DNA from 3 places in the Cellulomonas sp. Marseille-Q8402 genome. Region 2 is predicted to be linked to each of the others. Evidence: riboswitches for the same ligand, from Rfam matches in the RefSeq annotation. Region 2 holds a riboswitch; each other region holds the start of a gene.

Region 1 (9,240 bases), 1.6 Mb from region 2:
CGAGGCGCCAGAGGGCCTCGTCCCGTGCGTCCTCCTCGGCGAGCGCCTGCCGGCGCGCCGCGCGTCCGCTCGGCCTCGTGGGCCGCCTGGTGATGTCGGTCCGGTCAGTCATGTCGGTGCTCCTGCTCGTCCTCGGACCCCCCGGGCCACGCTATCGCCGCGAGCGCGACGGTCACAGGGGTGGTTGCCGCACGCCCCAGCGCCGACATCACCGGAGCCACGTCCTGCCGCCGGTCGTCGTCGGCGCGCTCGACGGCCCAGCGGTACGCGTCCCACCAGTGGGCGAAGTCGCGGTCCTCGACCTGCGCAGCCCTCGCCTGCGCGATCGAGGCCTCGGCCCGCCGTCGCTCCTCGCGGGCCATCGTGACGTCCGCGCGGATCCGCGACCGGGCCGCCGTCAGCGCGAGCACCGCGGCGACGACCGCCGCGACCGCGGCTGCGCCGGGCGACAGCAGGAACGCACCCACCCACTCGGCCGGGCCGGCCGAGTGCGCACCCGCTGCGATGACGTCCCGCATCTCCATGCCAGCACGCTACGGCGGCGCGGACCGCCGGCGGCCGTCGTCCACAGGCTCGATCCGGGATGCCACCCTGGTCCCATGACCACCCCGCCCGAGGACACGCTGGAGCTCTACGCCGGACCGCTCGAGCCGGAGGGCGACTACGACCGCCTCCTGCTCGACGGCCACGACCTGGCGGGGGTCGACGCCGAGAGCAGCCGGTTCATCGAGTGCCTGCTGCGGGGCTGCGACCTCGACGGCGCGACGGTCGACCACGCGCACCTGGTGGACACCACGCTGGCGGACTGCCGCGCCGGCACGTTCCGCGCCCGGTCCGGGACGTGGCGGGACGTGACGCTGCGCGACTGCCGGTTCGGCGCGCTGGAGGCGTTCGGCGGCTCGTGGGACCGGGTGACCGTCGAGGGCGGCAAGATCGACTACCTCAACCTGCGGGACTCGCGGGTGCAGGACGTGCGGCTGGTCGGCTGCACCATCGGGGACCTGGACCTGGCGGGCGTGAAGGCCGCGCGCGTCCGGTTCGAGGGCTGCCGGATCGGCCGGCTGGACGTCACGCGGGCCCAGCTGCGGGAGGTCGACCTGCGTGGCGCGGACCTCGCCGGGCTCGACGGCACGGCGGGGCTGAAGGGCGCGACGATCAGCAACCAGCAGCTGCTGGAGCTGGCGGGGGCGCTCGCCGCGCACCTCGGCGTGACGGTGCGCTGAGGCGGTCCGGGCCGGCCTGCCCCCCGCTCGGGCCGACCCGGACCGCGTCTGCGGGGAGGCCTCAGTCCTCCACGGCCGGACCGCACGCGGCGGCGGCGGTCGCGGCGATGGTGTCGATGCCCGACACCGCCGGCCGCGGGCGGGTGTCCCCCGCCACGGTCCAGCAGCCGTCGACGACCTCGTACGCGGCGCGCGGGCCGTCGGTGACGAACGCCCGCAGGCCCGCGAGCAGCCGGTCGACCGTCTCGGCCGTGGTGCCGACGCCGACCGAGGCGCGGATCGCGCCGCCGGAGACGCCGACCCGCGCCAGCAGCGGGTGCGCGCAGAACCGCCCGTCGCGCACGCCGATGCCGTGCTCGGCGGACAGGTACGCCGCCACCAGCCCGGCGTCGTGGTCGCCCACGGTGAACGCGACGACGCCGACCGGGTCGCTGGAGTCCGACCACAGCCGCAGCACGCGCGCACCGGGGACGTCCGCGAGCCCGGCGACGAGGCGGTCCCGCAGCGCCTGCTCGTGCGCGGCGAGCGCACCGGCCGGCAGTGCGGCCAGGGTGTCGCACGCCTCGGCGAGCGCCACCGCGCCGAGCACGTTGGGCGAGCCGCCCTCGTGCCGGGCCGGCGCGGGCTGCCAGAGCGTCCGGTCGGTGCGGACGTCGCGCACCGCGCCGCCACCCGCGAGGTACGGGGTGCCCGTGTCCAGCCAGTCGCGCCGGCCGATCAGGGCACCCGCGCCGAACGGGGCGTACGTCTTGTGGCCGGAGAACGCGACGTAGTCGACGCCGCTGGCCGCGAGCGAGAACGCCCGGTGCGGCAGCAGCTGCGCGCCGTCGACCGCCACCCGCGCACCGGCCTCCTGCGCCAGCGCGACCACGGAGGCGATCGGCAGCGCCTCCCCGGTGACGTTGGACGCGCCGGTGACCGTGACCAGGGCGTACGGCTGCCGGGCGAGCTCGTCGCGCAGCGCCGTCAGCGTCGCGGCCACGGTCGGCGCGGCGGGCAGGATCGTCGCCGTCCGGCCGGACCCGCGCACGGAGCGGACCCAGGGCAGCAGGTTGGCGTGGTGCTCGACGTCGAGGACCAGGACCCGGCCGCCGTCCGGCACGCAGCCGGCCAGCAGGTTGAGCGCGTCGGTGGTGTTGCGCGTGATGACGGTGACGTCGTCCGCGCGTGCCCCGACGAACCGCGCGACCGCGGCCCGCGACGCCTCGTACAGCGCGGTGGACACCTGCGACAGGTACCCGGCGCCGCGGTGCACGGACGCGTACAGCGGCAGCACCTCGACGACGCGGGCGGCGACCTGCTCGAGCGCGGGTGCGGACGCCGCGTAGTCGAGGTTGGCGTACGGCACGGACCGGCCGTCGACCAGCGGGACGGGCGTGTCGCCGCCGACGACGGGCAGGAGAGCGGTCTGGGCCGGTGCACACGAGGTGGTTCCGGTGACGGACATGGGAGTACCCCCGAACGATCGGTGGGGAGCCCGTCACGGACCGGGCGACCCCGCGCTTGCCGGCCGCCGAACGGCGGTCGACCAGGTCGTCACCCGGGGCACCCCGCCGCGGAGGGAGGGTTGCCGGCCAGCGAGCCGGGGCTTGACGCTGGCGCTCATGACCTGCGTCGAGGATGGGACGGCCGCCGCGGACGTGTCAACCGCGGTCCACGGACCGGTCCGGGTGAACCGCGCCGCGGCGGTGATGGCGTAGCATCGCCGCACCATCCAGAGCGGCTGAGAGATCTGGCTCGACGACGCCGCAGCAACCCGCGGACCTGGGCAGTTGCCGGGCCCGGCCGAGGGTGCTTCCGCCAGAACCGATGGAGGACACGCATGACCGACACCGACGACCGCCTGCGCTACCGCCTGCTCACCGGGCCGGACGACCGCACGTTCTGCGAGCGGGTGAGCGCGGCGCTGGCCGAGGGCTACGAGCTGCACGGCAGCCCCGCCGCGACCTTCGACGGGCAGCGGGTGGTGGTGGCGCAGGCCCTGGTCCTGCCGGCCGCGACCTCCGGCAGCGCCCAGGTGCGTCCGCTGTGAGCGCGCCCTACGCGGGTGACCTCACCCCGCAGGAGGCCTGGGACCTGCTGCTGTCCGACGACCGCGTCGTCCTGGTGGACGTCCGGACCGAGGGCGAGTGGCAGTCGGTCGGCGTGCCCGACACCGCGGACGCCGGCGAGGGCCGCACGGCCTTCGTGCAGTGGACGGACGGGTTCGGCCGCCCCAACCCGCGGTTCCTCGACGAGCTCGCGGACGCCGGCGTGACGGCCGACGACCCGCGCCCGGTCGTGTTCCTGTGCCGGTCGGGTGTGCGCTCGGTCGCCGCGGCCAGCACCGTCACCGCCGCCGGCCTGGGCCCGGCGTACAACGTGCTGAGCGGGTTCGAGGGCGACGTCGGCCCCGACGGGCAGCGCGGGCACTGGGGCTGGCGCGCCGCCGGCCTGCCCTGGCGCGAGGCGTGAGCGGCGACGCCGGGACGGCTCCCGGCCCGGCGGCCTGGCGCGACGACCGCCTGCCGCTGGAGGGGCTGCGCCCGGACACGCTCGCCGTCCGCGGCGGCAGCGTGCGCACGCCGTTCCAGGAGACGTCCGAGGCGCTGTTCCTCACCCAGGGCTACGTCTACGCCCACGCCGCGGACGCCGAGGCGGCGTTCGCGGGCGAGGCCGACCGGTTCCTCTACTCGCGGTACGGCAACCCGACGGTGTCGACGTTCGAGGAGCGGCTGCGCCTGCTCGAGGGCGCCGAGGCCTGCTACGCCACCGCGTCCGGCATGTCCGCGGTGTTCACCGCCCTCGCCGCGCTGGTCCGCTCCGGGTCGCGCGTCGTCGCGGCGCGGGCGCTGTTCGGGTCGTCCGTGGTGATCTTCGACGAGATCCTCGCGAAGTGGGGGGTGCGCACCGACTACGTCGACGGCCACGTCCCGTCGCAGTGGGAGGAGGCGCTGGCGACCCCGGCGGACGTCGTGTTCTTCGAGACGCCGTCCAACCCGATGCAGGACCTGGTCGACATCGCCACGGTCAGCCGCCTCGCGCACGCCGCCGGCGCGGTCGTCGTGGTCGACAACGTGTTCGCCACCCCCGTGCTGTCCCGCCCGCTGCTGCTCGGCGCCGACGTCGTCGTGTACTCGGCGACCAAGCACATCGACGGGCAGGGGCGCGTGCTCGGCGGGGCGATCCTCGGCTCCGACGCGTTCGTGCACGGCCCGGTGCAGACCCTGATCCGGAACACCGGGCCGTCGTTGTCCGCGTTCAACGCGTGGGTGCTGCTCAAGGGGCTGGAGACGCTGTCCCTGCGCGTCCGGCACCAGACGGCCTCGGCGCTGACCCTGGCCGGCTGGCTGGAGCAGCACCCGGCGGTGGCGCAGGTCCGGTACCCGTACCTCCCGTCGCACCCGCAGCACGCGCTGGCGCTCGCGCAGCAGGACGGCGGCGGCACCGTGGTGACCGTCGACCTGCGGGTGCCGGACGGCGCCACGCCCGACGTCGCGAAGAAGTCGACGTTCGCGGTGCTGGACGCCCTGCGCGTCATCGACATCTCGAACAACCTCGGCGACGCCAAGTCGCTGGTCACGCACCCCGCGACGACGACGCACCGCAAGCTCGGGCCCGCCGGTCGCGCGGCCGTCGGCATCGCGGAGTCGACGGTGCGGCTGTCCGTGGGCCTCGAGGACGTCGCGGACCTGCGCGACGACCTGGACCAGGCGCTCTCCGCCCTGCGCGCCTGACCCGCCCGCGCCGGGCGGTCGCGGACCGCGTCAGGCCTGCGCACCGCCCGGCGCGCTCGGCACCGCGTCCGCCGGGTCCGGACGCCAGCGGCTCCACGCCGCGGCCGCGCACGCCGTCAGCGGCAGCCCGACCACCAGCGCCGACCACCCGAGCACCTCGGGCGCGAACGTGACCGCCACGCCGCCCCCGGAGGCGAGGAGCGCGCCGACCACCGTGGTCACGACGGCGCACCCGACGACGGCGACCGCCAAAGCCCGGCCCCGGCGCGCGTCACCCCGTGCCGGCAGCCGCCGGGCGACCGTCAGCACGAGCGCGCCGAGCAGCGTGAACAGCACGACGGCGGGGATCACCGCGATCACGTACATCAGCAGGGCGTAGCCCAGGAACCCGGCGCGGTACTGCGGGTCGGACTGCACCCACACCATCGCCACCAGCCACACCGCGGGCAGCACCGCGCCCAGCACCGCCCACTGCCACAGCCTCGTCATGGCCGACACGGTACCCAGGGCACGAGGCGCGCACGCCACCCGGCGCCGTCACGCGACCAGCGCGTGCAGCTCCTCCTCCACCGCCGCGCCACCGGCCAGCGGGTGCAGCACGACGCCGTCGACGCCCGCGCGCCGGGCGACCTCCACGACCTCGGCCAGCAACCGGCCCGCGGTCGTCACGACCCGCGTGTCCGCCGGCGCCCAGCTCAGGCCGGCGAGCGCGTCCAGGTACTCGAGCTGCGAGCGCTTGCGGCGGGCGGAGCGCTCGTCGTCCGCCAGCACCACCTCGAGGTCGAGCAGCACCCGCACCTCGGCGCGGTCGCGCCCGGCCTCCGCGAGCGCGTCCTCGACGAGAGCGGTGACCCGGGCCAGTGCCCCGATCGACGGCACCGCCGCCGAGAAGCCGAGCCGGATGACGTCCGCCGTGCGCGCGGCGACCGTGATCGCCGCTTCCGAGCCGGGCCGCGCCTCGACCGTCCGCACGCCGTACGCCGGCGTGCGGACGTGCACGACCGGGGCCGGGCCGAGCGGTCGCACGGCGGCGACCGGTGCGGCCTCGACGAGCCGGGAGCGGGGCGGGTGCGATCCCGGCTCCGTGCTTGCCGCAGGCTCGGCGACGAGCGATGCGGGTGCGGCCGGAGACGTGGACCTGCGGGCGGCCCGGCGCAGCGCGACGCGGGCGGAGGGCACGTGACGGGTGGCGACCGCGAGCGCGCGGTCCAGGACAGGCTGAGCAGCCATGCGGATGTGGTCCTCGGGACGAGGCGGGTGCGCAGCGAGGGCCGTCGGGCCGCGGGCGCGCGAGGTCGTCAGCTCAGCGACAACACACCCGGGTCAGGAACACGCGAGCACGATAGCCCGCGCGCCCCGGCCCGCGTCACCGGGTGTCCGGATGCCGGGCACGCGTGTCCGGAGCGGTTCCGCCGTGCGACCACGTGGCGGGTGGTCGCACGGCGGGACCGTGCCCTCAGTGGACGCGGCCTGCCCGCCGGGCGAGCACGCCGACCCCGAGGCAGAGCACGGCGAGGGCCGCCAGGGCAGCCACCCCGGCCCCGGTCACCGCGAGCGACGGAGCCTTCTCCGGTGCCGGGTCGCCGTCCGGATCCGTGACGCCGCCCGTGCCGTCGCCGTCACCCACGCCGGGCCCGCTCGGCTCGGGGCTGGGCTCGGGCTGCGGCTGCGGCTGCGGCTGCGGCTCGGGCTGCGGCTCCGGCTGGGGCTCGGGCTGCGGCTCCGGCTGGGGCTCGGGCTCGGGCTGCGGCTCCGGCTCCGGCTCGGGCTCCGGCTCCGGCTCGGGCTCGGGCTCCGGGCCCACCTCGTCGAGGAACTCGACCGTGGCGGTCGCGCCGACCGTCACCCCGTCGACGGTCGCGCTGACGGTCGCGACGCCCGCCGTCGTCGCGGTCAGGTCCACCTCGTAGCGGCCCGGCACGATCTCGGCCACCGCCGCGACGAGGTCGCCGTGCGTGCTCGCGATCTCCACGGCGGCACCCGGGAGCGGGTCCCCCGCGGTGTCGACCGCCGTCACGACGACGGTGGCAGCCGTGGCGCCGTCCGCGGGCACGCTCGCCGGTGCGGCCGTCAGGGTGGACGCGGCCCCGTCGACGCCGGGCAGCACCTCCCACGCGAAGGTGGTGTCGACGGCGAGGGCGCGGCGGGTCGCGGTGACCGTCACGTCGGTGGTGCCGGCGGCGGTCGGGATACCGCTGACCACGCCGGTGGCGGGGTCGATGGCGACGCCGGCCGGGAGCCCGGTCGCGGTGTAGGCGATCACGCCGTCGTCCGACGCGTCCGCCACGACCGGGACGGACACCTCCGCGCCCGCTCGACCGCTGACGGCGGGCACCGCCTCGACGGACAGGTGCACGTCGGAGAGACGCGCCAGCTTCCCGGGGCCCTCCTCGCCGACGTTGGTGAACTCGCCGCCCAGCAGCAGGTCTCCTCCGGCAGCCTCCGCAACGGCTTCCACGGACCCGGCCACGCCGGTGCCCAGGTCGGCCCGGAAGGTGGTGTCGAGCGCGCCGCTCGCGTCCAGCCGGACCAGGTGACCGGTGGTCTCCCCGCCGAACTCCGTGAACTCGCCGCCCACCAGGAGGTCCCCGTCTGCGAGGCGCTCGAGGCTCCGGACGATCGGCTGCGGCGAGGCGCCGCCCTGGATCGCCGCCTGGTACGCGGTGTCGACCGTCCCGTCGTCCTGCAGCCGCACCAGCCCGCCGCCGACGAACTCCGCCGGGGTCCCGAACAGCGTGAACCGCCCGCCGACCAGCACGTCGCCGTCGCCGGGGTCGGCCAGGGCGTACACCGCACCGGACCAGAACGCGCCGGCCATGGCGTCCTGGAACGCGGTGTCCACCTCGCCGTCCGCACCGAGCCGCACGAGTCCCCAGGCCTCGTGCCCGTCGAAGGTGAACTGGGCGTTGGCCCCGAGGAGCAGGTCACCGTCCTCGAGCTCGATCGCGGTCAGCACGCCGTGGTCCGACCCGCCCCCGATCGCGGTCTGGAAGGCGTGGTCCACGGTGCCGTCGGGGTTCAGCCGGACGACGCCCCCGGCGGGCTGCCCCGCGAAGGTGGTGAAGGCGCCGACGACGAGCAGGTCGCCGTCCGCCAGCTCGACGACCTCGTGGACCGACTGGTCCGTCGCGGCGCCGATCGCGTCCTGGAAGTCCTGGTCCACGGTGCCGTCGGGCGCGAGCCGCACGAGGTGCCCGGCCGGCTGGCCGTCGAACGTGGTGAAGGAGCCGCCCACCAGCACGTCGCCGTCACCCAGCTCGACGACCGTCTCCACGGCGCCGCCGGCGCCGGTGCCGATCGCCTCCTGGAACGCGAGGTCCACGGCGCCGTCGGCGTCGAGCCGCACGAGGTGCCCGGCCGGGAGGCCCGCGACCGCCGTGAAGCTGCCGCCCGCGAGGACGCCGCCGTCCTCCTGGGCGACGACGGCCAGGACGTTGCCGCCAGGTCCGGTGCCGAGGGCGGCGCGCGCCGACTGGTGCACGTCCCAGCCGTGCGCGGTCGGTGCGGCCGCCGCGGCGGCGGGGAAGCCGCCCAGTACGACGGCTCCGGCGACGAACGCACCGAGCGCGCGTCCGGTTCGGGGCATGACCATGGGCGGCGACCTCCTGGAGGGTGGGAGCAGCCGGCGTCAGGGAAGCGGACGCGTGTCAGCGTCCGGCCGGCAAGCCCCGAGCCTGGCGGCCGCGCGCTACTCATGGTGGTCGCGGCCGACCACTCAGCCGGCTCCGTGCTCGACGCCCACCGCGGGCCGCACCTGCCGTCACCAGCGACGATGCACGCAGCGGGTCCGGTACGCCGGCACCGCGCGCAGGGACCTCGCTAGGTGGACCGACCGCCCGCTGAGTGGTCGCACCCCGCGGCCCGCCCCGCTCCCCGGGCGCCTGAGTGGTCCCCGGGGATCAGGAGACGAGGGACCGCATCACGGACGTGAAGAACCGCAGGCCGTCGGTGCCGGACCGCGGGCCGCGCGCGCCGTCGGGGCCGAACCCGGCCTCCACAGCGTGCTCGGGGTGCGGCATGAGGCCGACGACGTTGCCCCGCGCGTTGCTGATGCCCGCGATGCCGCGGCGGGAGCCGTTGGGGTTCGCGTCCTCGTAGCGGAAGACGACGCGACCCTCGCCCTCCAGCTCGTCCAGCGTGCGCTCGTCGGCGACGTACTGGCCGTCCTGGTTCTTCAGCGGGATGGTGATGCGCTCGCCCTGCCGGTACTCGGCGGTCCAGGCGGTGTCGGCCGACTCGACGGACAGCACCTGCTCGCGGCAGACGAAGTGCAGGTGGTCGTTCTTGATCATCGAGCCGGG
Region 2 (9,240 bases):
CGAGCACGTGTCGTTCTCGTACAGCCCCGAGCACCCGCTCATCACCGACCTGTCCTTCACGGTGCGCCCCGGTCAGACGGTCGCGATCGTCGGACCCACGGGCGCGGGCAAGACGACGCTGGTCAACCTGCTCATGCGGTTCTACGAGCTGGACGGCGGGCGGATCCTGGTCAACGGGCAGGACATCGCGACGCTCTCCCGGCACGACGCCCGGTCGCGCACCGGCATGGTGCTCCAGGACCCGTGGCTGTTCGCCGGCACGATCCGGGAGAACATCCGCTACGGCCTGCAGACGGCGACGGACGAGGAGATCCTCGACGCCGCCCGCGCGACCTACGTGGACCGGTTCGTGCACTCGCTGCCGCAGGGCTACGACACCGTGCTCGAGGAGGACGCCGCGAACCTGTCGGCGGGGGAGAAGCAGCTGCTGACGATCGCGCGCGCGTTCGTCGCCCAGCCCTCCGTGCTGATCCTCGACGAGGCGACGTCGTCGGTCGACACCCGCACCGAGCGGCTGCTGCAGCAGGCGATGGCCTCGCTGCGGCACGGCCGGACGTCGTTCGTCATCGCGCACCGCCTGTCGACCATCCGCGACGCCGACCTGATCCTCGTGATGGAGCAGGGCGCCATCGTGGAGAAGGGCACGCACGACGAGCTCATCACCGCCCGCGGCGCGTACCACCGGCTGTACCAGTCGCAGTTCGCCGGTGCCGCGGTCGAGGAGAACGCGTGACGGGCACCCCCGGATGGCAGCGGGTCGCGGCTCCACGCGGCCCGCTGCCGTCGGTGCCGACCGGGGTGGTCGCGGCCGTGACCCTCGTCCTCGCGTTCGCCGTCGTGCTGGGCACCGGGATCCGGGCGCTCGGCGGTGCGGTGCTGCTGCTCGGCGTCGCCTGGTGCGCCTGGCGGGCGCTGCCCGCGGCCGGCGTGGTCCGGGTGCTCGCGGTGGTGGTGCTGGGCGGCGTCTGCTTCGCGGGGGCGCACGTGCTGGCACCGGCCCTCGGCGCGTGGCTGTCGGTGGCGTTCGTGGCCTTCGTGCTGGCGGTCGGCACGACCCTGCTCCTCGACCTCCGCCCCTCGACCCCCTGACCCGGCCGCACCTGACCCGTGGCGCTGCCGCCTGACCGCAGGCCGAGGTCGTCACCTCGGCACGAGGTCGTCCCGCAGGACTGATGACCTGGTGCGCGTGGGACGACCTCGGCCCCCGCTACGCGTCGACCAGCTCGGCCGCGGGCGCCGGCGTCCCCCGACGGGTCAGCGGCCCCCGCAGGCCGAGGTGCTCGCGCAGCGTGCTGCCGGTGTACGCGGTGCGGTAAGCGCCACGCTCCTGGAGCGCGGGCACGACCCGGTCGACGATGTCGTCGAGCCCGGACGGGACGATCCAGGGGCTGATGTTGAACCCGTCGACCGCCCCGGTCCGGACGAACCGCACCAGCTGCTCGGCCACGGCCGACGGTGTCCCGACGAACCCGCCCTCGCCCGCGACGCGGATGGCGAGCTCGCGGATCGACAGCCCGTCGGCCTCGGCGATCGCGCGCCACCGGGCGGCGATCTCGAGAGTCCGGGCGCCGGTGGTGGACGAGCCGCCCTCACCTCCGAGCTCGGCGACCGCGGGGTCGTGCGCGGGCAGCGGGCCGTCGGGGTCGTAGCCGCTGAGGTCCTCCGCCCAGATGGTGCCGACGAGGTGCAGCGCCGTGGCCGGGGTGACCTGCTGCCGGCGGACCCAGCGGGCCTTCTCCTCGGCGTCGGCCGGCGTGTCGCCGACCACGATGGCGGTGCCGGGAAAGATCTTCACGTCGTCCGCGGGCCGACCCGCCGCGACGACGCGGGACCGGATGTCGGCGGCGAAGTCGAGCGCGTCCGCGAGCACGCTGCCGTGCCGGGAGAAGATCACGTCCGCCGAGCGCGCCGCGAAGTCCCGCCCCTGCGCGGAGTCGCCGGCCTGGAAGATCACCGGGTGGCCCTGCGGGCTGCGCGGCGTCGTGGGGTCGATCTCGGCGTCGAGCAGCGGTCCGTGCACGGAGACGTGCCCGACCGGACCGCCGGCGTCGGGTCGGTCGGGCCAGGCGTCCCAGACGCGGCGCGCCGTCGCGAGCACCTGGGCGGCGCGCTCGTACCGGTCGGCGTGGTCGAGGTAGCCGCCGCGGCGGAAGTTCGCCCCGGTCCACGCGTTGTCCGTGGTGACCACGTTCCACGCGGCACGGCCGCCGGACAGCACGTCGAGGCTCGCGAGCCGGCGGGCCAGATCCACCGGGTCGTTGTAGGTGGTGTTCTGCGTCGCGACCAGGCCGATCCGCTCGGTGACGGCCGCGAGCGCCGCCAGCTGGGTGATCGCGTCGGGGCGGCCGACGACGTCGAGGTCGTGCAGCTGCCCGCGGCTCTCGCGCAGCCGCAGGCCCTCGCCCAGGAAGAACGCGTCGAACAACCCGCGCTCGGCGGTCCGGGCGACGCGCTCGAAGGACGCGAAGCCGGTCTGGGAGCCGGACTCGGGGTCGGACCAGACGGTGGTGTGGTTGACGCCCTGGAAGAAGACGCCGAGGTGGACCTCCGCGTCGGGCCGGGTGATCGGGGGCTCGGTGTGCGCAGTCATCGTGCTGCTCCTCAGGCGGTGCGGCGGGCGGCGCCCGCGAAGCGGTTGGCGGGCCTGGTCAGGCCCAGGTGGTCGCGCAGGGTGGCGCCGGACCGGGGTGCGGCCGTGAGCCGCGCGGCGCGCAGGGCGGGCAGCACGTCCCGCGCGAGCACGGGCAGGTCCACGTCCAGCACGGCGGGCAGCAGGCGGACCCCGTCGACCGACGGGTCGGCGGCGAGCTCGGTGAGCAGCGCCAGGAGGCCGGCGGCGTCACCGACGTGCCGGAGCGGGGCACCTGCCGACCAGGGACCGGCTGCGTCGAGCTCGGTCAGGCGGTCCCGCGCGCGTCGGCCGGGGGTGTCGAGCACGAGCTCGACCTCGATCGCGGCCAGCGCGGCGCCGGCCGTGCGCGCGGCCGCGGCGGACCTGCGCGCGGCCGCGACGTCCGGCCCCCCGACGAGGGCGACGTCCACCAGCTCCTCGTCCCGCTCGCCCGGTGCCACGTCGCCGGGCCGGGCGAGCACGACCAGCTGCCCCTGCGGCGGGCGGGGCGTGATCAGCGGCCCGACCACGGAGAAGCTCTCCCCGGTGAAGTCCACGCGGTGGATCCGCTCGCGGTCGACGTACCGGCCGGTGGCGACGTCGCGGATCACGGCGTCGTCCTCCCACGAGTCCCAGAGGTCGCGCACCACCTGGACGACGTCGCGGGCCTCCCGGTCGAGGTCGGGCACCGCGGCGCGGCCGTAGGCGGCGGGCGTCGCCCCGCCCGGGGTGACGGCGGCGATCCAGCCGCCGCGGCCGGAGGCGGCCAGGTCGAGCGCCGCGAGCTGCGCGGCGACGTGGAACGGCTCCGGGTAGGTGGTCGGCACCTCGGGCACCAGGCCGATCGCCGTGGTGGTGCGGGAGACGAACGCGGCGCGGGTCACGGCCTCGAGCCGGGCCGCGGTGGTGGCGCCGGGGGTCGCGGGCAGGACGGCGTCCGCGAACGACGCGAACGTGAGGCCGGCGTTCTCCGCGTGCCGCACGGTGCGGGCCAGGCGGGCGCCGGAGACGAGGTCGGCGGCGGGCAGCCCGGACGCGGCGGCGGCCGCGGGGTGGCTGCCGGCGCCGTCGACGTCGAGGCCGAGGAACAGCGGGGGGACGGTCATGTCAGGGCTCCGGAAAGGTGGTGGGGGACGGCGGCGCGGCGGCGTCAGAGCGCCGAGTGGTCGCCGATCCGGTGGTAGCTGCGGTCGTGGTAGACGAGCGGCGACGCCGTGGCGGCGGCGGGTGCGTCGGCCGCGGCGCTCGAGGACAGCGCGCGCAGGGACACGAGGTAGCTGTCGCCGACCGGCGTGCGCTGGAGCACGCGGGCGCGCACCCAGGACACGGCACCGTCGATGACGGGCTCGCCGGTGGTCAGGGACGTCCAGCCGCCGTCGGCGAACCGGTCGACGCCGCTGGTCGCGAACCGGGCCGACACGTCGTCCTGGTGGTCGGCCAGGAAGCTGACCGCCAGCGTCGGGGCCGCGGACACCGCGGGCCACGACGAGGACGTCGACGCCAGCGAGAACGCCAGCAGCGGCGGCGCCGCCGACACGGAGATCACCGAGGTCGCGGTGAACCCGACCGGGCGCCCCTCGTGGCGCAGCGCAACCACGGCCACGCCGGCGGGGTGCCGGCGGAACACGGACTTGAACTGCTGCGGGTCGAGCTGCGGCTCGTCCTGCTCGGCCAGGAGGTGCTCCAGGGCGTCGAGGTCGGCGCGCTCGGCGGTCACCGCGCCACCGCCGCGAGCCCGGCGTCGGCGCCGGCGGCGCGGCGCAGCGCCGGCTCGGCCCGCACGAGCCAGGTGTCGAGGACGGCGTCCAGGTCGGCCAGCTGCCCCTCGGTGACGGTGAGCGAGCGGGTCGGCACGACCGCGCCGAGCTCGACCAGGACGGGGCGCAGGTGCACCTCGCCGACCAGCGCGTGCGCGGGGTTGCCGGACACGACGAGCGGCACGACGACGACGCCCGTGAGGCCGTCGGGGCCGTACAGGTCGAGGAACGCCTTCAGCAGGCCCGTGTAGGAGGCCTTGTAGACCGGGGTCGCGACCACCGCGACGTCGGCGGCGGCGAGCCGGGCCAGCGCGGCGTCGGCGGCGGGGTGCACGGGGGTGAGCAGCTCCCCGGCGATCTCCGCGAGGTCGACGGTGGCCACCTCGGGGGAACCACCGAGCAGGGCGGCGACGCGGTCGGCGGCCGCGCGGGCCGCGAGCAGGGTGCGGGAGCCGGGTCGCGGGTTGCCGGAGACGGCGACGACGGCAGGGGGACGGGACGTCATGGAGTGCCTCGCAAAGGGTCGATCACGCTTGCCGCGCGGCGGAGCGGGCACCCTCGCGGGCGTCCGGCCGACGGCCAGGTCATCTCCCGGAGCACCCCGCCGTGATGTGGGGTTGCTGCCCAGCGAGCCGGGGCTTGGCGCTGGGACTCTCGACCTGGGCGGGTGTCTAGCAGCGATGCGGCCCAGCACCGAGCAGGTGCCGCCGACTTCTCACGATCCGGGACCGTGCGTCCCGCTGGGACCTTCGTCCCGTGACAACGCTCCGCGATGCGAGACGCGGCACGGATTCGTTGACGCGGGCGGACGCCGGTTCGTATGTTCCCCGGCACCGGACCACGACGACGGACTCCCTGGGGAGCCAGCGCGTCGGCGGGGTCCGGCAGGTCATGAGCTCCGACACCAAGCCCCGGCTCGTCGGACGGCAACCCCCGCGTGGGTGGGTGCCCCGGGTGAGGACCAGGTCCGCTGCCGACCGGCAGCGGGCAACGCGCGAGCCCGCCCCGGCGGGCGCAGGAGGAGATCGCATGATCCGGAGCACGGTGGCGCCGCCCGCGCACCCGCTCTCCCTGCGCGAGCACGGCCGGCCGTCCCCGGCCGGCCGGCCGGGCGCGACGCGGGGCACCGCCGTCCCCGAACGGAGCCGTCATGCCCGCCTCCTCCCCGAGCCCGGCCGGAGCCGCTGTGCCGCACGAGCCGCACGACCCGCCGCACGAGCCGCCCGACCTCGGCGCGACGCACGTCGTCCTCGGCGTCGACCTCAGCGCGGTCGGCGCGCGCCCGGGTGAGCACGGGCCGCTCGCCACGGTGGCGGCGCGCCCGTTCGACGGCGAGCGCCTCGCCCGGCTGGTGCACCGCGCCGACCGCGGGTTGCTCGACCTGGTCGTGCTCGGCGACGCGCTGCTGCTGCACCCCGGCCGGCGCCAGGTGCCCGGCCGGTTCGACGCCGCCGTGGCCGCCGCCCGCGTGGCACCGCTCGCGTCGCAGACCGCGCTGGTCGCCGGCGTGGCGCACCGCGAGGTCGAGCCGGCGCACCTGGCGGCCGCGATCCGCGGCGTCCAGCGGGCCGGCGCCCTCGCGGGCTGGCAGCTCGCGGCGCCGGCCGGGTACCGGGACGAGGCCGACGACGCCGCCTGGGCGGCCGACGCCGCGGCCGCGCTCGCCGCCGTCGTCGCGGCGTGGGACGGCGGGCAGGACGCCGGGGCCGTCCGGCGCGACGGGCAGGGGCGGTACCGGGTGGACCACGAGGGCATCCGGTTCGCGGTGCGCGGCCGGGCGGCGGCCGCGCCCGCGCCCGGCGCCGGTGTCCGCCCGCTCGTCGTGGTCCCCGTGACCGGGCCGGCAGGCGCGGCGGTCGCGGGCCGGTACGCCGACGTGGCGCGGGTGGCCGTCCCCGACCCGGCGAGCGGTGCCCGCCTGCGGCAGCTGGTGCGGTCCGCCGCGACGGCGGCCGGCCGGCGCGCGGACGCCGTGCGGGTCCTGGCGGACGTCGACGTCGCGCTCGCCGACGACCGGGCGAGCGCCGCGGCCCGCCTCGACCTCGTCCGCGCCGTCGAGCGTCCCGGCGACGCCGAGCCCGGCCGGGCGGGGGACCGCGCGCTGGTGCTCGCCGGCACCGGGGCGGACCTGGCCGGTGTCGCCGCGGACTGGGTCCGGGCCGGCGCGGCCGACGGCTTCGTCGTCCGGCCCTCGTCACCGGAGGCCGACCTGGACGCGCTGGTCGACCGCGTCGTCCCCGCGCTGCAGCAGGCGGGCCTCTTCCGGCTCCGGCCCGCCCCGCCCGCCCCGCCCGACCGGCCCCGCCAGTCCGACGTCCGACCCCTTCACCCGATCGAGGTGACCCGATGACCACGACGAGCCTGCCGCACCCGCGGCCGGCCGACCCGGCGCGGCTGACCGTGCGCGCGGTCCGCCTGCAGGACCCGCTGGTGGGCCCGCTGCTGGACGGCCTGGCGCACGAGTACAGCACCCGCTACACCGGCCTGCTGACGCCGGCGCAGCTGCGCGACGAGCTGCAGCACGACGGCGCCGACGAGATCGCGCCCCCGGACGGCGAGCTCGTGCTCGTCCTGGAGGAGGGCGCGCCGGTGGCCGGCGGGGCCTTCCGCCGGCGGACCGAGCCCGAGCACGGCGACGCCGCGCGCCTCGCCGACCCCGCTGCCCGCGACGCGGACGGCGCACCCGCCGTGCCGACCGCCGAGCTCAAGCGCATCTGGACGCACGCCGAGCACCGGCGCCGCGGCCTGGCCCGCGTGGTGCTCGACGAGCTCGAGGCGCGCGCGGCCGCCCGGGGGTACCCGCGGCTGTACCTGACCACCGGTCCCCGTCAGCCCGAGGCGGTCGGCCTGTACCTCGCGGCGGGCTACACGCCGTTGTTCGAGCCGGCCGACTACCCGGGCGAGCTCGTGCCGCACGCCTTCGAGAAGTGGCTGGTGCAGCGGTGAGCGCCCCGGCAGCCGTCGTGGTCGAGCCGCCCGCGGGCCCGCCGGCGACCGCCACGGCGCTGGCCGACCTGCCGGTGCTGCCCGCCCGGCACCCCGGCCGCTGGGTCGCGACGGCCGGCGTAGCCGTACTGCTCGCGATGGTGCTCAGCTCCCTGCTGACCAACCCGCAGTGGGAGTGGGACGTCGTCGCGCAGTACCTGACCTGGCCGTCGGTGCTGCAGGGCGTGTGGGCGACGATCCGGCTCACGGCCGTCGCGGCGGTGATCGGGTTCGGGCTCGGCACGGTGCTCGCGCTCATGCGGCTGTCCCGGTCGCCGCTGCTGCGCTCGGTGTCCTGGGCGTACTCGTGGGTGTTCCGGTCGGTGCCGCTGATCCTGCAGCTGCTGCTCTGGTACAACCTCGCGTACCTGTACCCCGAGCTGTCGCTGGGCATCCCGTTCGGACCGCCGTTCCTCGCGTTCGACACCCTGGACGTGGTCGACAAGTTCGGCGCCGCGGTGCTGGGCCTCGGGCTGTCGCAGGCGGCGTACTCGGCGGAGATCGTGCGGGCCGGCATCCTCGGCGTCGACCAGGGGCAGCACGAGGCCGCCGCGGCGCTCGGCATCCCGCGCGCCCGGCAGCAGCTGCGGATCGTGCTGCCGCAGGCCATGCGCACGGTCGTCCCGACGTCGGTCAACGAGATCATCGGCCTGCTCAAGGGCACGTCCGTGGTCTACGTGCTGGCGTACGGCGAGCTGTTCTACACGGTGGGCGTGATCTACGGCCGCAACCAGCGGGTCGTCCCGCTGCTGATCGTCGCGGCCCTGTGGTACCTCGCGACCACCACGGTGCTGACCGTCGCCCAGTACTACCTGGAGCGGCACCACGCGAAGGGCGCCCTGCGCACCCTGCCGCCGACGCCGTTCCAGCGGCTGCGGTGGACGCTCGGCGTCGCCGCCGCGCGGGCGACCGGTCGGCCGCTGCCCGCCGACCTGCCGCCGTCGTTCCTGTCCGGACCCGCCGGCACGCGGCGCGGCCACCTCACCCGCGCCGGCGCACGCCGGGACGCCCACCTCGAGACCCCGCGCGACGGAGGCCCGGCATGACCACCACGCTGCCCCGGACGGCGATCGCCCCGATCGCCGCGCCCGACGCCCGCCCCGCCGGCGGCCACCTGCAGATCCACGGCCTGCACAAGTCCTACGGGACGCTCGAGGTGCTCCGGGACGTCGACCTCGAGGTCCGGCCGGGCGAGGTCACCGCGATCCTGGGCCCGTCCGGCTCCGGCAAGTCGACGCTGCTGCGGCTGATCAACCACCTGGAGCGGCCCGACCGCGGATTCGTGGCGCTGGACGGCGAGGTGATCGGGTACGCGCAGCAGCGGACCCGTCGCCGCGGACGCGGGCCGGTGCTGCGCGAGCTCACCGAGCGCGACGTGCTGCGCCAGCGCACCCGCATCGGGTTCGTGTTCCAGAACTTCCACCTGTTCCCGCACCTGACCGCGCTGGAGAACGTCGTCGAGGCGCCCGTCTCGGCGCAGGGCCGCGACCGCACCGAGGTCGAGGCCGAGGCCCGGGCGCTGCTCGCCCGCGTCGGCCTGGCCGACAAGGCGGACGCGCGGCCCCGGCAGCTGTCCGGCGGCCAGCAGCAGCGCGTCGCCATCGCCCGGGCGCTGGCGATGCGGCCGTCGCTGCTGCTGTTCGACGAGCCGACGTCCGCGCTCGACCCCGAGCTGGTCGGCGAGGTGCTCGCCGTCATCCAGGGGCTCGCGCACGGCGGCACGACGCTCGTGGTCGTCACCCACGAGGTCGGGTTCGCCCGCGACGTGGCCGACACCGTCGTGTTCATGGACGCCGGCGTCGTCGTCGAGCAGGGCCCCGCGGCCCAGGTGCTCACCGCGCCCGCCCACGCCCGCACCCGCGCGTTCCTCGACAAGGTCCGCTGACT
Region 3 (9,240 bases), on a different contig from region 2:
CAGGCTAGAGCCAGCCAGGCAGGTCGGCGTTCCGCCGGCCGCCCGGGCCCCGCACCGTAGGAGGGTGCCTCCCGTCCCGCCCGGTGTGTCCGCCGCCACCCGCACCGTCCCGCGCCGCGTGCTCGGCCTCCACCGCGCGGTCCTGCCCGGTCTCGCGGTCGCCCTGGTCGTCGGCGCCGCGTGCCTCGGGCTGACCGCCGTCGTGCCGGTGCTGCCCGGCCTGCTGCTGGCGATCGTCCTCGGCGCCGTCGCCCGGTCGGCCGGTCTGCTGCCGGCGGTCCTGGAGCCGGGCCTCGCGTGGACGGGCCGCCGGGTGCTCCGGGCCGGCGTCGTGCTGCTCGGGCTCCAGCTGTCGCTCGGCGACCTGCTGGGCCTGGGGCTGGGGGAGGTGGCCGTGCTGCTGGTGACCGTCGCCGCGACGTTCGGCGCGACGCTCTGGCTGGGGCCCCGGCTGGGCGTCGGGCGGCGGCTGACGCTGCTCGTGGCCACCGGGTTCTCGATCTGCGGTGCCGCGGCCGTCGCCGCGATGAGCCCGGTCGCCGACGCCGACGAGGACGAGGTGGCCACGGCCGTCGCGCTGGTGACCGTGTACGGCAGCCTGGCGCTGGTCGCGATCCCGGTGGTGTCCGGGGTGCTGGGGCTCGCCGACCGCACGGCCGGGCTGTGGGCGGGCATGTCGGTGCACGAGGTCGCGCAGGTCGTGGCCGCGGCCGGGACGGTGTCGGCGGCGGCGCTGTCGGTGGCGGTCGTGGCCAAGCTGGCCCGCGTCGTGCTGCTCGCGCCCCTGGTGGCGGGCGTCGGGCTGAGCCGCCGCCGGTCCGCGCCCGTCCGGACGTCCGGTGCCCGGCCGCCGCTCGTCCCGCTGTTCGTCGTCGGGTTCGTCGTCGCGGTGGCCGTGCGGTCCGCGGGCCTGGTGCCCGACGCCGTGCTGCCGGCCGTGAAGCCGGTGACCACCCTGGCGCTCGCCGCGGCGATGACGGCGCTCGGCACGCAGATCGACCTCGGCCGCCTGGTGCGGACGGGTGGTCGGCCGCTCGCGCTCGGCGCGGTCGCGACGCTGGTGGCCGCCGGGGTGAGCCTGGCGGGCCTGCTCGTCGTCGCCTGACCGCCACGCGCCGGGCACCGACCCCTGGCAGACTCGGCCGCATGAAGCCGCCCGTCCTCGTCGTCGCCGCCGCCCTGGTGGACGATCTCGACGCCCCCCGCGCGCTGCTCGCCGCCCGGCGCCGGTCGCCCGCGAGCCTCGCCGGCCGCTGGGAGTTCCCCGGCGGGAAGGTCGAGCCGGGTGAGCGGCCCGAGGACGCGCTGCACCGGGAGCTGCGCGAGGAGCTCGGCGTCCGGGTCGCCCTCGGTGGCGAGCTGGCCGGGCCCGACGACGGGTGCTGGCGGCTGAGCGACACCTACGTCATGCGGCTGTGGCTGGCCGAGGTCGCGTCCGGGGTCCCCGAGCCCCTGGTCGAGCACGACGAGCTGCGCTGGCTGCCGAGCGGGCAGTGGCGCGCCGTGCCCTGGCTGGACGCCGACGTGCGCATCGTCGAGGCGCTCAGCGAGGCCGTCGAGGGTGACGCCGCGCGCGTCTGACCAGCACGTTCACCTCTGGGCGAACACCCTGGGCCTCGATCTGGCACTCGGCACCCGAGAGTGCTAGAACATCTCTCGTAGCCCTCTCGGCGCGGCCGCGCCGGGGCAGCACGGTCCCGGACCGTCCGGGACCGCGTGGACGCTTCCGAGGAGGTGACGGGCTGTGGCTACGCGATTCGACCCGTTCCAGGAGATGGACCGGCTGATGGGCCAGGTGCTCGGCTCGCAGCGTGCCGCCGCGACCATGCCGATGGACCTGTTCCGCGCCGGCGACCACTACGTCCTGCACGTCGACCTGCCGGGTGCGGACCCCGGGACCATCGACGTGAACGTGGACGACCGGACGCTGACCATCCGCGCCCAGCGCACGGCGCGCACGGAGGACGGCGTCCAGTGGCTCGCCAAGGAGCGCCCCGTCGGCACCTACGCGCGGCAGCTGACCGTCGGCCGCGGGCTCGACCTGGACGCCATCTCCGCGTCGTACGCCGACGGCGTGCTCACGCTCACCATCCCGGTGGCCGAGGAGGCCCGGCCGCGCCGCATCGAGGTCAGCACCGGTGGGACACCGGCGACCATCGAGAGCGCGGGCGCGTCACGCGAGGCGCACGCGTCCGCCTGACCCGCCGCCCGGCCACCACGCCGACGCCCCGGCCCCCTCGGCGCGAGGGGACCGGGGCGTCGGCGCGTGCGGGTCAGGCCGTCGGCACCGCCAGCGACGACCGCACGGTGCGGGTCGCCGCGAGCACGTGCTCGAGCGTCGGGGTCACCTCGGCGTACCGGCGGGTCTTCAGGCCGCAGTCGGGGTTGACCCAGAGCTGCGCGGGGTCGACCACGCGGACCGCCTCGGACAGCAGCTCGGTCACCTCGGCCTCGCTCGGGACGCGCGGGGAGTGGATGTCCCACACGCCCGGCCCGATGCCGCGGGGGTAGCCCTCGCTGGCGATGTCGCCGAGGATCTCCATCTTCGACCGGGCCGCCTCGATCGACGTCACGTCGGCGTCGAGCCCGTCGATCGCGCCGAAGATCTCCCCGAACTCGGAGTAGCAGAGGTGCGTGTGGACCTGCGTGTCCGGCCGCACGCCCGAGGTGGCGAGGCGGAACGCGGCGACCGACCAGTCGAGGTAGGCGGCGTGGTCGTCGGCACGCAGGGGCAGCAGCTCGCGCAGGGCGGGCTCGTCGACCTGCACGATCGCGGTGCCCGCGGCCTCCAGGTCCGCGATCTCGTCACGCAGGGCCAGCGCCACCTGGTTCGCGGTGTCGGCCAGCGGCTGGTCGTCGCGCACGAACGACCAGGCGAGGATCGTCACCGGGCCGGTGAGCATGCCCTTGACGGGCTTCGCCGTGAGCGACTGCGTGTACGTGGTCCACGGCACCGTGATCGGCGCGGGGCGCGAGACGTCGCCCCAGAGGATCGACGGGCGGGTGCAGCGGGAGCCGTACGACTGCACCCAGCCGTGCTGCGTGACCGCGAACCCGTCGAGGTTCTCGGCGAAGTACTGGACCATGTCGTTGCGCTCGGGCTCGCCGTGCACCAGGACGTCCAGGCCGATCTCCTCCTGCAGCGCGACGACGCGGCGGATCTCCGCCTTCATCTCGTCCTCGTACTGCGCGGCGGTGAGCTCGCCACGGCCGAACGCCGCGCGGGCCACCCGGATCTCCGGCGTCTGCGGGAACGACCCGATGGTCGTCGTCGGCAGCACCGGCAGCTGCAGGCGCTCGGCCTGCGCGGCGGCTCGGTCGGCGAACGCACCGCGCCGGAACGCCTCGGACGACAGACCCGCCAGGCGCTCGCGGACCTCGGGCCGGACGACACCCGCGGCCTCGGCGCGGGACCGGCGCGCGTCGGCCGCGGCCAGCAGCTCGGCGTGCACGGCCTCGCGGCCCTCGGTCAGGCCCGTGGCCAGCGTGACGACCTCGGCCGTCTTCTGGTCGGCGAACGCGAGCCAGGAGCGCAGCGTCGGGTCCAGCTGCGTCTCGTCCTCGACGTCGTGCGGCACGTGGAAGAGCGAGGTCGACGTGCCGATGGACACCTGGCGGGCACCCAGCCCCTCCAGGCCCTCGAGGGCACCGAGCGCCGCGTCGAGGTCGGCGCGCCAGATGTTGTGCCCGTCGACGACGCCGCCGACCAGCACCTTGCCCTCCAGGCCGGGTACCGGGCCGGCCGGGGCGGCGCCCCGGACCAGGTCGAGCGCCAGGCCCTCGACGTCCGTGCCCGCCAGCACGGGGAGCGCGTCGCGCAGGTCGCCGTACGGCGCGGCGACCAGGATCGCGGGCCGCTCGGCGGCGGGCAGCTCGGTCGCGAGCACCCGGTAGGCCTCGGCCGCGGCGCCGAGCAGCCGGTCGGCCGGGACGCCGGTCGAGTCGGACACCAGGGCCGGCTCGTCCAGCTGCACCCACGTCGCGCCGGCGCGGGCCAGGTCGCGCAGCAGCTCGGCGTACACCGGCAGCACGTCGGCCAGGCGGTCGATGGGCAGGAAGCCCTCGGGGGCGTCCTCGGTCGGCTTGGCGAGCGCCAGGAACGTCACCGGACCGACCAGCACCGGCCGGGTGAGCACGCCGTCGGCCAGCCCCTCGGCCAGCTCGCGGACCGGACGGTCGCTCGCGTACCGGAAGGTCGTCGCGGGGCCGATCTCCGGCACCAGGTAGTGGTAGTTCGAGTCGAACCACTTGGTCATCTCGAGCGGCAGGTCGTCCCCGCGGCCGCGGGCGACCGTGGAGTAGCCGGCGAGGTCGAGGCCGCCGTCGGCGGTGGTCAGGTCGGCGAACCGCTCCGGGACCGCGCCGAGGACGGCCGCGGCGTCGAGCACGTGGTCGTAGAACGAGAACGCGCTCGGGATCGCGGGCAGCGTGGTGTCCAGGCCGAGCCCGGCCAGACGGGTGCGGGTACGGCGGCGCAGGTCCGCGGCGGTCGCCTCGACCTCCTCGGCGCTCGCGCGCCCGGCCCAGAACGCCTCCAGGGCCTTCTTGAGCTCGCGGCGCGGCCCGATCCGGGGGGAGCCCAGGACGGTGGCGGCGGGGAACGGGTGGGTCTGGTGCTCGGTCATCTCTCGCCTCGGCCTGGTGGGGACAGGGGTCAGGGTGGTCGTGGGGGCCGGTTCGACGCGGCTGTGGGCGGTGGGGCCGTCTCCGCCCAGGCCGGCACCGGCGAGCAGGTCCAGCGCGGGACCGTGGGTGTTGAACGTGTACAGGTGCACGCCGGGCGCGCCGCCGTCCAGCACCGCGTGCACCAGGTCGACGCCGAGCCGGGTGCCGGCCCGGTGCCGCCGGGCGACGTCCGCGGGGTCGTCCGGGTCGAACGCGTCCAGGCGCGCCAGCACGTCCGCGGGGACCGGGACGCCGGTCGCCTGCTGGACGCGGCGCAGGCGGGCCGGGTCGGTCATCGGGATGATCCCCGGGACGATGGGGATGGTCACCCCCGCGTCGCGGGCCAGCGTCACCAGGCTCGGCGTACGACCCGGCGTCGTAGAACACCTGCGTGATCGCGAAGTCCGCACCGGCCTGCTGCTTGGCCAGCAGCGCCTCGACGTCCTGCTGCAGCGTGCCGCCCGAGCCGGCGTTGCCGCGAGGGAACGCGGCCACCGCGACGGACAGCGGCCGGGAGGCGGCGCGCACCGCCTGCGCCGGGCTCGACGCGCACCGGCGCCGCTCGATCTCCCGGAGCAGGCCCACGAGCGCGCTCGCGGTCGGCAGGCCGTCGGGGTGCGGCTCCCACGAGTGGTCGGCCGGCGGGTCGCCCCGCAGCGCGAGGAACGAGCGGACGCCCTCGTCCAGGAACTCCTCGATCGTGTCGGCCAGGTCCTCGCGCGAGGTCCCGACGCAGGTCAGGTGCGCGATCGGCGTCAGCGACGTCTCGCGCAGCAGCCGCCGGACCAGCGCGCGCGTCGTGCGGCGGGTGCTGCCCGAGGCGCCGTAGGTCACGGACACGAAGTCCGGGCGCGCCGAGGCCAGGCTCCTGCACCGTCGCCCACAGGCGCGGGGCGGCGTCCGGGTTCCGCGGCGGGAACAGGCTCGAACGACACCGTCGGGCGGTCGACCGCGCCGAGGCCGTCCGCGACCACGTCGCCGTGGCCCGGGTGCAGGGGTACGCCGGTACTGCTCATCGTCGCCTCCATCGAACCTGGCGGAAGCACCCACACCCTCCACGCGGAGGGGGTTGCTGCGACGTCGACGAGCCAGGTCTCTCGGTCGCTCTGGATGGTGCGGCAACCCTAGGACGCGTGCGGGTGGGCGTCCAGTGCCCCTGACGCGTCACGTTCTCGTGGCCCGGATCACACCGGCGGGCGCGCGCCCGTGCGGGTCCGGCGGCCCCGTGCGAGGCTGCGGGAGGTGAGCCCTCGTGACCTGCGCCGCGTCCCCCGCCCCGCCGACCGCGACCGCCTGGACGTGCGCGACCTCGTCGCCGACGCCGCCACGGGCGCGCAGGCCTGCTCGGAGAGCACCGCGCGCAGGCTCGGGGAGCGGCCGGTCTGGGACGCGCGGTCGTCCGCGCTGGTGTGGGTCGACATCGACGGCCGCGCCGTGCACCGCTGGGCCGACGGCGACCCCGCCCGGGACACCGTGCTCAGCACCACCTCACCGGTGGGCGTCGCGTGGCCGACCTCCTCGGGCGGGCTGCTGCTCGCCACGGCCGACGGCCTCGCGGTGCACGACGGCACCCGGCTCGGCCCGCTGACCCGGCCCGAGGACATGCCCGACGACTACCGGTTCAACGACGGCGGCTGCGACCCGGCGGGGCGGTTCTGGGTCTCGACCCTGCCGCGGAGCGGGTCCGCAGGTGACGGCGTCGTGCTCCGGGTGGTCGGCGGACCGGGCGGGCTCGAGGTCGACACCGCCCTCACCGGCGTCGCGCTGGGCAACGGGATCGCGTGGAGCCCGGACGGCAGCGTGCTCTACCTGACCGACACGGACGCGAAGGTCGTCCACCGGCTCCCCTACGACGTCGCGGCCGGGACGGCGGGGGAGCCGGAGCCCTTCCTCGCGTTCAGGCCCGACGGGCCCGGCCCCGACGGCACCGCGGTCGACGCCGAGGGCGGGCTGTGGATCGCCACGTACGGCGGCGGGCACGTGCTCCGGTTCGCGGCCGACGGGACGCCGCGGGGTGCGTACGCGGTGCCGGTGCCCGACGTGACCTGCCCGGGGTTCGGGCCGGCGGGGTCGGGGGCGCTGTACGTCACGACGGCGTCGAGCGGCGGGTCGTGGACCGGCGGCGACGCTCTGCCGGGGCCGGCGTCCGCCGAGGAGGAGCGGGGCGGGGCGGTGTTCCGGGTCGACGTGGACGTGGACGGGTCGCCGGTGCGGGAGTTCGCGGACGGGTGAGGTCGCGGTGCGCGCGTGGCCTCAGGCGCGCGCCAGCACCACCGGGCAGTCCGCGAGGTGGTCGTCGACCATCCCGCACGCCTGCATCGCGGCGTACGCCGTCGTCGGGCCGACGAACCGGAACCCGAGCGACTTCAGCTCCTTGGCGAGGGCGACCGACTCCGGCGTCGTCGCCGGCACGTCCGCGAAGGTCCGGGCGCGCGCTCGGTCCGCCGCCGGGGTCGCGTACGCCCAGAACAGCGCGTCGAGCGTCCGGCCCTGGGCGTGCAGGTCCAGCAGCGCCCGGGCGTTCGCGATGGTCGCCGTGATCTTGGCGCGGTTCCGGATGATCCCGGCGTCGGCCATCAGGCGCTCGACGTCGTGCTCGTCGTACGCGGCGACCACGGCGGGGTCGAAGCCGGCGAAGGCCTCCCGGAAGGCCTCGCGCTTGCGCAGCACGGTGATCCACGCCAGCCCCGACTGGAAGGCCTCGAGCGTGACCCGCTCGTAGAGGGAGCGCTCGCCGTGCACGGGCACGCCCCACTCCTCGTCGTGGTACCGCTCGTAGAGGGGGTCGCCGTCGCCGAAGCACCGGCGGCCGGCCGGGCGTGCGCCCGCGGTCGCGGCGGTCACGGGGTGCTGGACCTGGTTCTCCACCGGCGGTGCCGGCTCGGCGGGGTCCCCGGGTGCGTCGGTGCTCGTCATGGCGGCCACTCTGCCGCAGCCGTCCGACAGCCGGCCGGCTGCGTCCACCACCCACCCGGGCTCGTGACCTGGGGACGCCGTCCCAGCGGTACCACGATGTGGACGTGGGTTGTCTACCTCGTGAGACGGCGTAAGGTCGCCGGTGCGCTGGAGCACCGCGTGCGTCACCCGAGCCGGCCTGCGAGCCGACCCGGGACCACCGACGGTGGTCCCGTGCCCACAGGCCTCCCCGAGGCCTTCGCAGCCCGTCGAACCGGAGTCGTCCCGCATGTCAGCCACCGCCGTGTCCACCACCGAGCCGGCCGCACCCAAGCCGCTGAACTCGCCCTCGCGGGTCATCGCCGCGAGCCTCGTGGGCACCACCATCGAGTTCTACGACTTCTACGTGTACGCGACGGCCGCGGTCCTCGTGTTCCCGCACCTGTTCTTCCCGTCGGCCAACGAGACGACCGCCCTGCTCGCGTCCTTCGCGGTGTTCGGCGCCGCGATGGTCGCCCGCCCGATCGGTGCCATCTTCTTCGGCCACCTCGGGGACCGCCGCGGGCGCAAGACCACGCTGGTCTACTCGCTGCTGACGATGGGTGTCGCGACGTTCCTCATCGGCGTCCTGCCGACGGTGGACCAGATCGGCGTGACGGCGGCGGTGCTGCTGCTGATCCTGCGGCTGGCGCAGGGCTTCGCGCTCGGCGGCGAGTGGTCCGGCGCGGCGCTCGTGGCCACGGAGAACGCGCCCGCGGGCAAGCGCGCCTGGTACGGCACGTTCCCGCAGCTCGGCGCGCCGCTCGGCTTCATCATCGCCAACGGCATCTTCCTGATCATCAACGGCGTGCTCGGCCAGGGCTCGGACGCCTTCATGTCCTGGGGCTGGCGCGTGCCGTTCCTGTTCTCGGCCGTCATGGTGATCATCGGCCTGTGGGTCCGGCTCAAGCTGGTCGAGTCGGAGGCGTTCACCGCCGCCGAGAAGAAGGGCCGGATCACCAAGATCCCGCTCGGCACGACCCTGAAGTTCCACTGGCGCGCGACCCTGCTCGGCACGTTCATCATGCTGGCGACGTACGTGCTGTTCTACCTGATGACCAACTTCACGCTGACCTACGGCACCCGTGCGGCCGCCCCGGAGAACGGCGACCCCGGCGGCCTCGGCATCCCGTACGTGCACTTCGTGCTGATGCAGATCCTCGGCGTGGTGTTCTTCGGCATCTTCACGCTGATCGCCGGCCCGCTGGCGGACCGGATCGGCCGCCGGAAGCTGCTGATCGGCGTGACGTCCCTGATCGTCCTGTTCGGCCTGTCGTTCCCGTTGTTCCTGACCCTCCGGGACGACCTGCTGTTCTCCGGCGCGATGGTGCAGGCGTTCCTGGTGCTCGGCTTCATGCTGATGGGTGCGACGTTCGGCCCGATGGGCGCGCTGCTGCCCGAGCTCTTCCCGACCAACGTCCGGTACACGGGCTCGGCCATCGCCTACAACGTGTCGTCGATCCTCGGCGCCGCGCTCGCGCCGATCGTGGCCCTCGCGCTGTGGGCCGCGGCCGACGGCAGCACCTGGCTGGTCGGCGTGTACCTGTCCGGCGCCGGCGTCCTCACGCTGATCGCGCTGGTCCTCACCCGCGAGACGAAGGACCAGGACTACTCCCGCGCGTCCCACGAGGGCTGAGCGAG

Evidence for each region. Region 2 has a riboswitch for S-adenosylmethionine ahead of ACWPWW_RS01515 (NAD(P)H-dependent oxidoreductase). Riboswitches for the same ligand answer to the same signal wherever they lie in the genome.
Region 1: another riboswitch for S-adenosylmethionine. It lies ahead of ACWPWW_RS08895 (aminotransferase class V-fold PLP-dependent enzyme); the one in region 2 lies ahead of ACWPWW_RS01515 (NAD(P)H-dependent oxidoreductase).
Region 3: another riboswitch for S-adenosylmethionine. It lies ahead of ACWPWW_RS11195 (methylenetetrahydrofolate reductase); the one in region 2 lies ahead of ACWPWW_RS01515 (NAD(P)H-dependent oxidoreductase).

Annotation. Positions count from the first base shown of each region.
Region 1 covers NZ_CBCPLX010000001.1:1,932,034-1,941,273, forward strand. Annotated here, with positions in the region: gene ACWPWW_RS08880 (hypothetical protein) at 1-112, opposite strand, end outside; gene ACWPWW_RS08885 (hypothetical protein) at 105-524, opposite strand; gene ACWPWW_RS08890 (pentapeptide repeat-containing protein) at 600-1,223, shown strand; gene ACWPWW_RS08895 (aminotransferase class V-fold PLP-dependent enzyme) at 1,285-2,670, opposite strand; SAM riboswitch class IV at 2,718-2,833, opposite strand; SAM riboswitch class I at 2,931-3,039, shown strand; partial or broken gene ACWPWW_RS08900 (DUF1737 domain-containing protein) at 3,046-3,234, shown strand; gene ACWPWW_RS08905 (rhodanese-like domain-containing protein) at 3,252-3,677, shown strand; gene ACWPWW_RS08910 (O-succinylhomoserine sulfhydrylase) at 3,674-4,939, shown strand; gene ACWPWW_RS08915 (hypothetical protein) at 4,970-5,428, opposite strand; gene ACWPWW_RS08920 (hypothetical protein) at 5,477-6,169, opposite strand; gene ACWPWW_RS08925 (invasin domain 3-containing protein) at 6,396-8,531, opposite strand; gene purQ (phosphoribosylformylglycinamidine synthase subunit PurQ) at 8,839-9,240, opposite strand, start outside.
Region 2 covers NZ_CBCPLX010000001.1:322,079-331,318, forward strand. Annotated here, with positions in the region: gene ACWPWW_RS01490 (ABC transporter ATP-binding protein) at 1-733, shown strand, start outside; gene ACWPWW_RS01495 (hypothetical protein) at 730-1,089, shown strand; gene ACWPWW_RS01500 (NtaA/DmoA family FMN-dependent monooxygenase) at 1,208-2,590, opposite strand; gene ACWPWW_RS01505 (LLM class flavin-dependent oxidoreductase) at 2,602-3,717, opposite strand; gene ACWPWW_RS01510 (flavin reductase family protein) at 3,762-4,328, opposite strand; gene ACWPWW_RS01515 (NAD(P)H-dependent oxidoreductase) at 4,325-4,873, opposite strand; SAM riboswitch class IV at 4,893-5,028, opposite strand; SAM riboswitch class IV at 5,256-5,369, shown strand; gene ACWPWW_RS01520 (LLM class flavin-dependent oxidoreductase) at 5,519-6,718, shown strand; gene ACWPWW_RS01525 (GNAT family N-acetyltransferase) at 6,715-7,314, shown strand; gene ACWPWW_RS01530 (amino acid ABC transporter permease) at 7,311-8,399, shown strand; gene ACWPWW_RS01535 (amino acid ABC transporter ATP-binding protein) at 8,396-9,238, shown strand.
Region 3 covers NZ_CBCPLX010000002.1:20,531-29,770, reverse strand. Annotated here, with positions in the region: gene ACWPWW_RS11215 (YeiH family protein) at 65-1,105, shown strand; gene ACWPWW_RS11210 ((deoxy)nucleoside triphosphate pyrophosphohydrolase) at 1,147-1,581, shown strand; gene ACWPWW_RS11205 (Hsp20/alpha crystallin family protein) at 1,745-2,200, shown strand; gene metE (5-methyltetrahydropteroyltriglutamate--homocysteine S-methyltransferase) at 2,274-5,018, opposite strand; partial or broken gene ACWPWW_RS11195 (methylenetetrahydrofolate reductase) at 5,083-5,499, opposite strand; SAM riboswitch class I at 5,687-5,782, opposite strand; gene ACWPWW_RS11190 (SMP-30/gluconolactonase/LRE family protein) at 5,908-6,897, shown strand; gene ACWPWW_RS11185 (DNA-3-methyladenine glycosylase I) at 6,919-7,581, opposite strand; gene ACWPWW_RS11180 (MFS transporter) at 7,850-9,235, shown strand.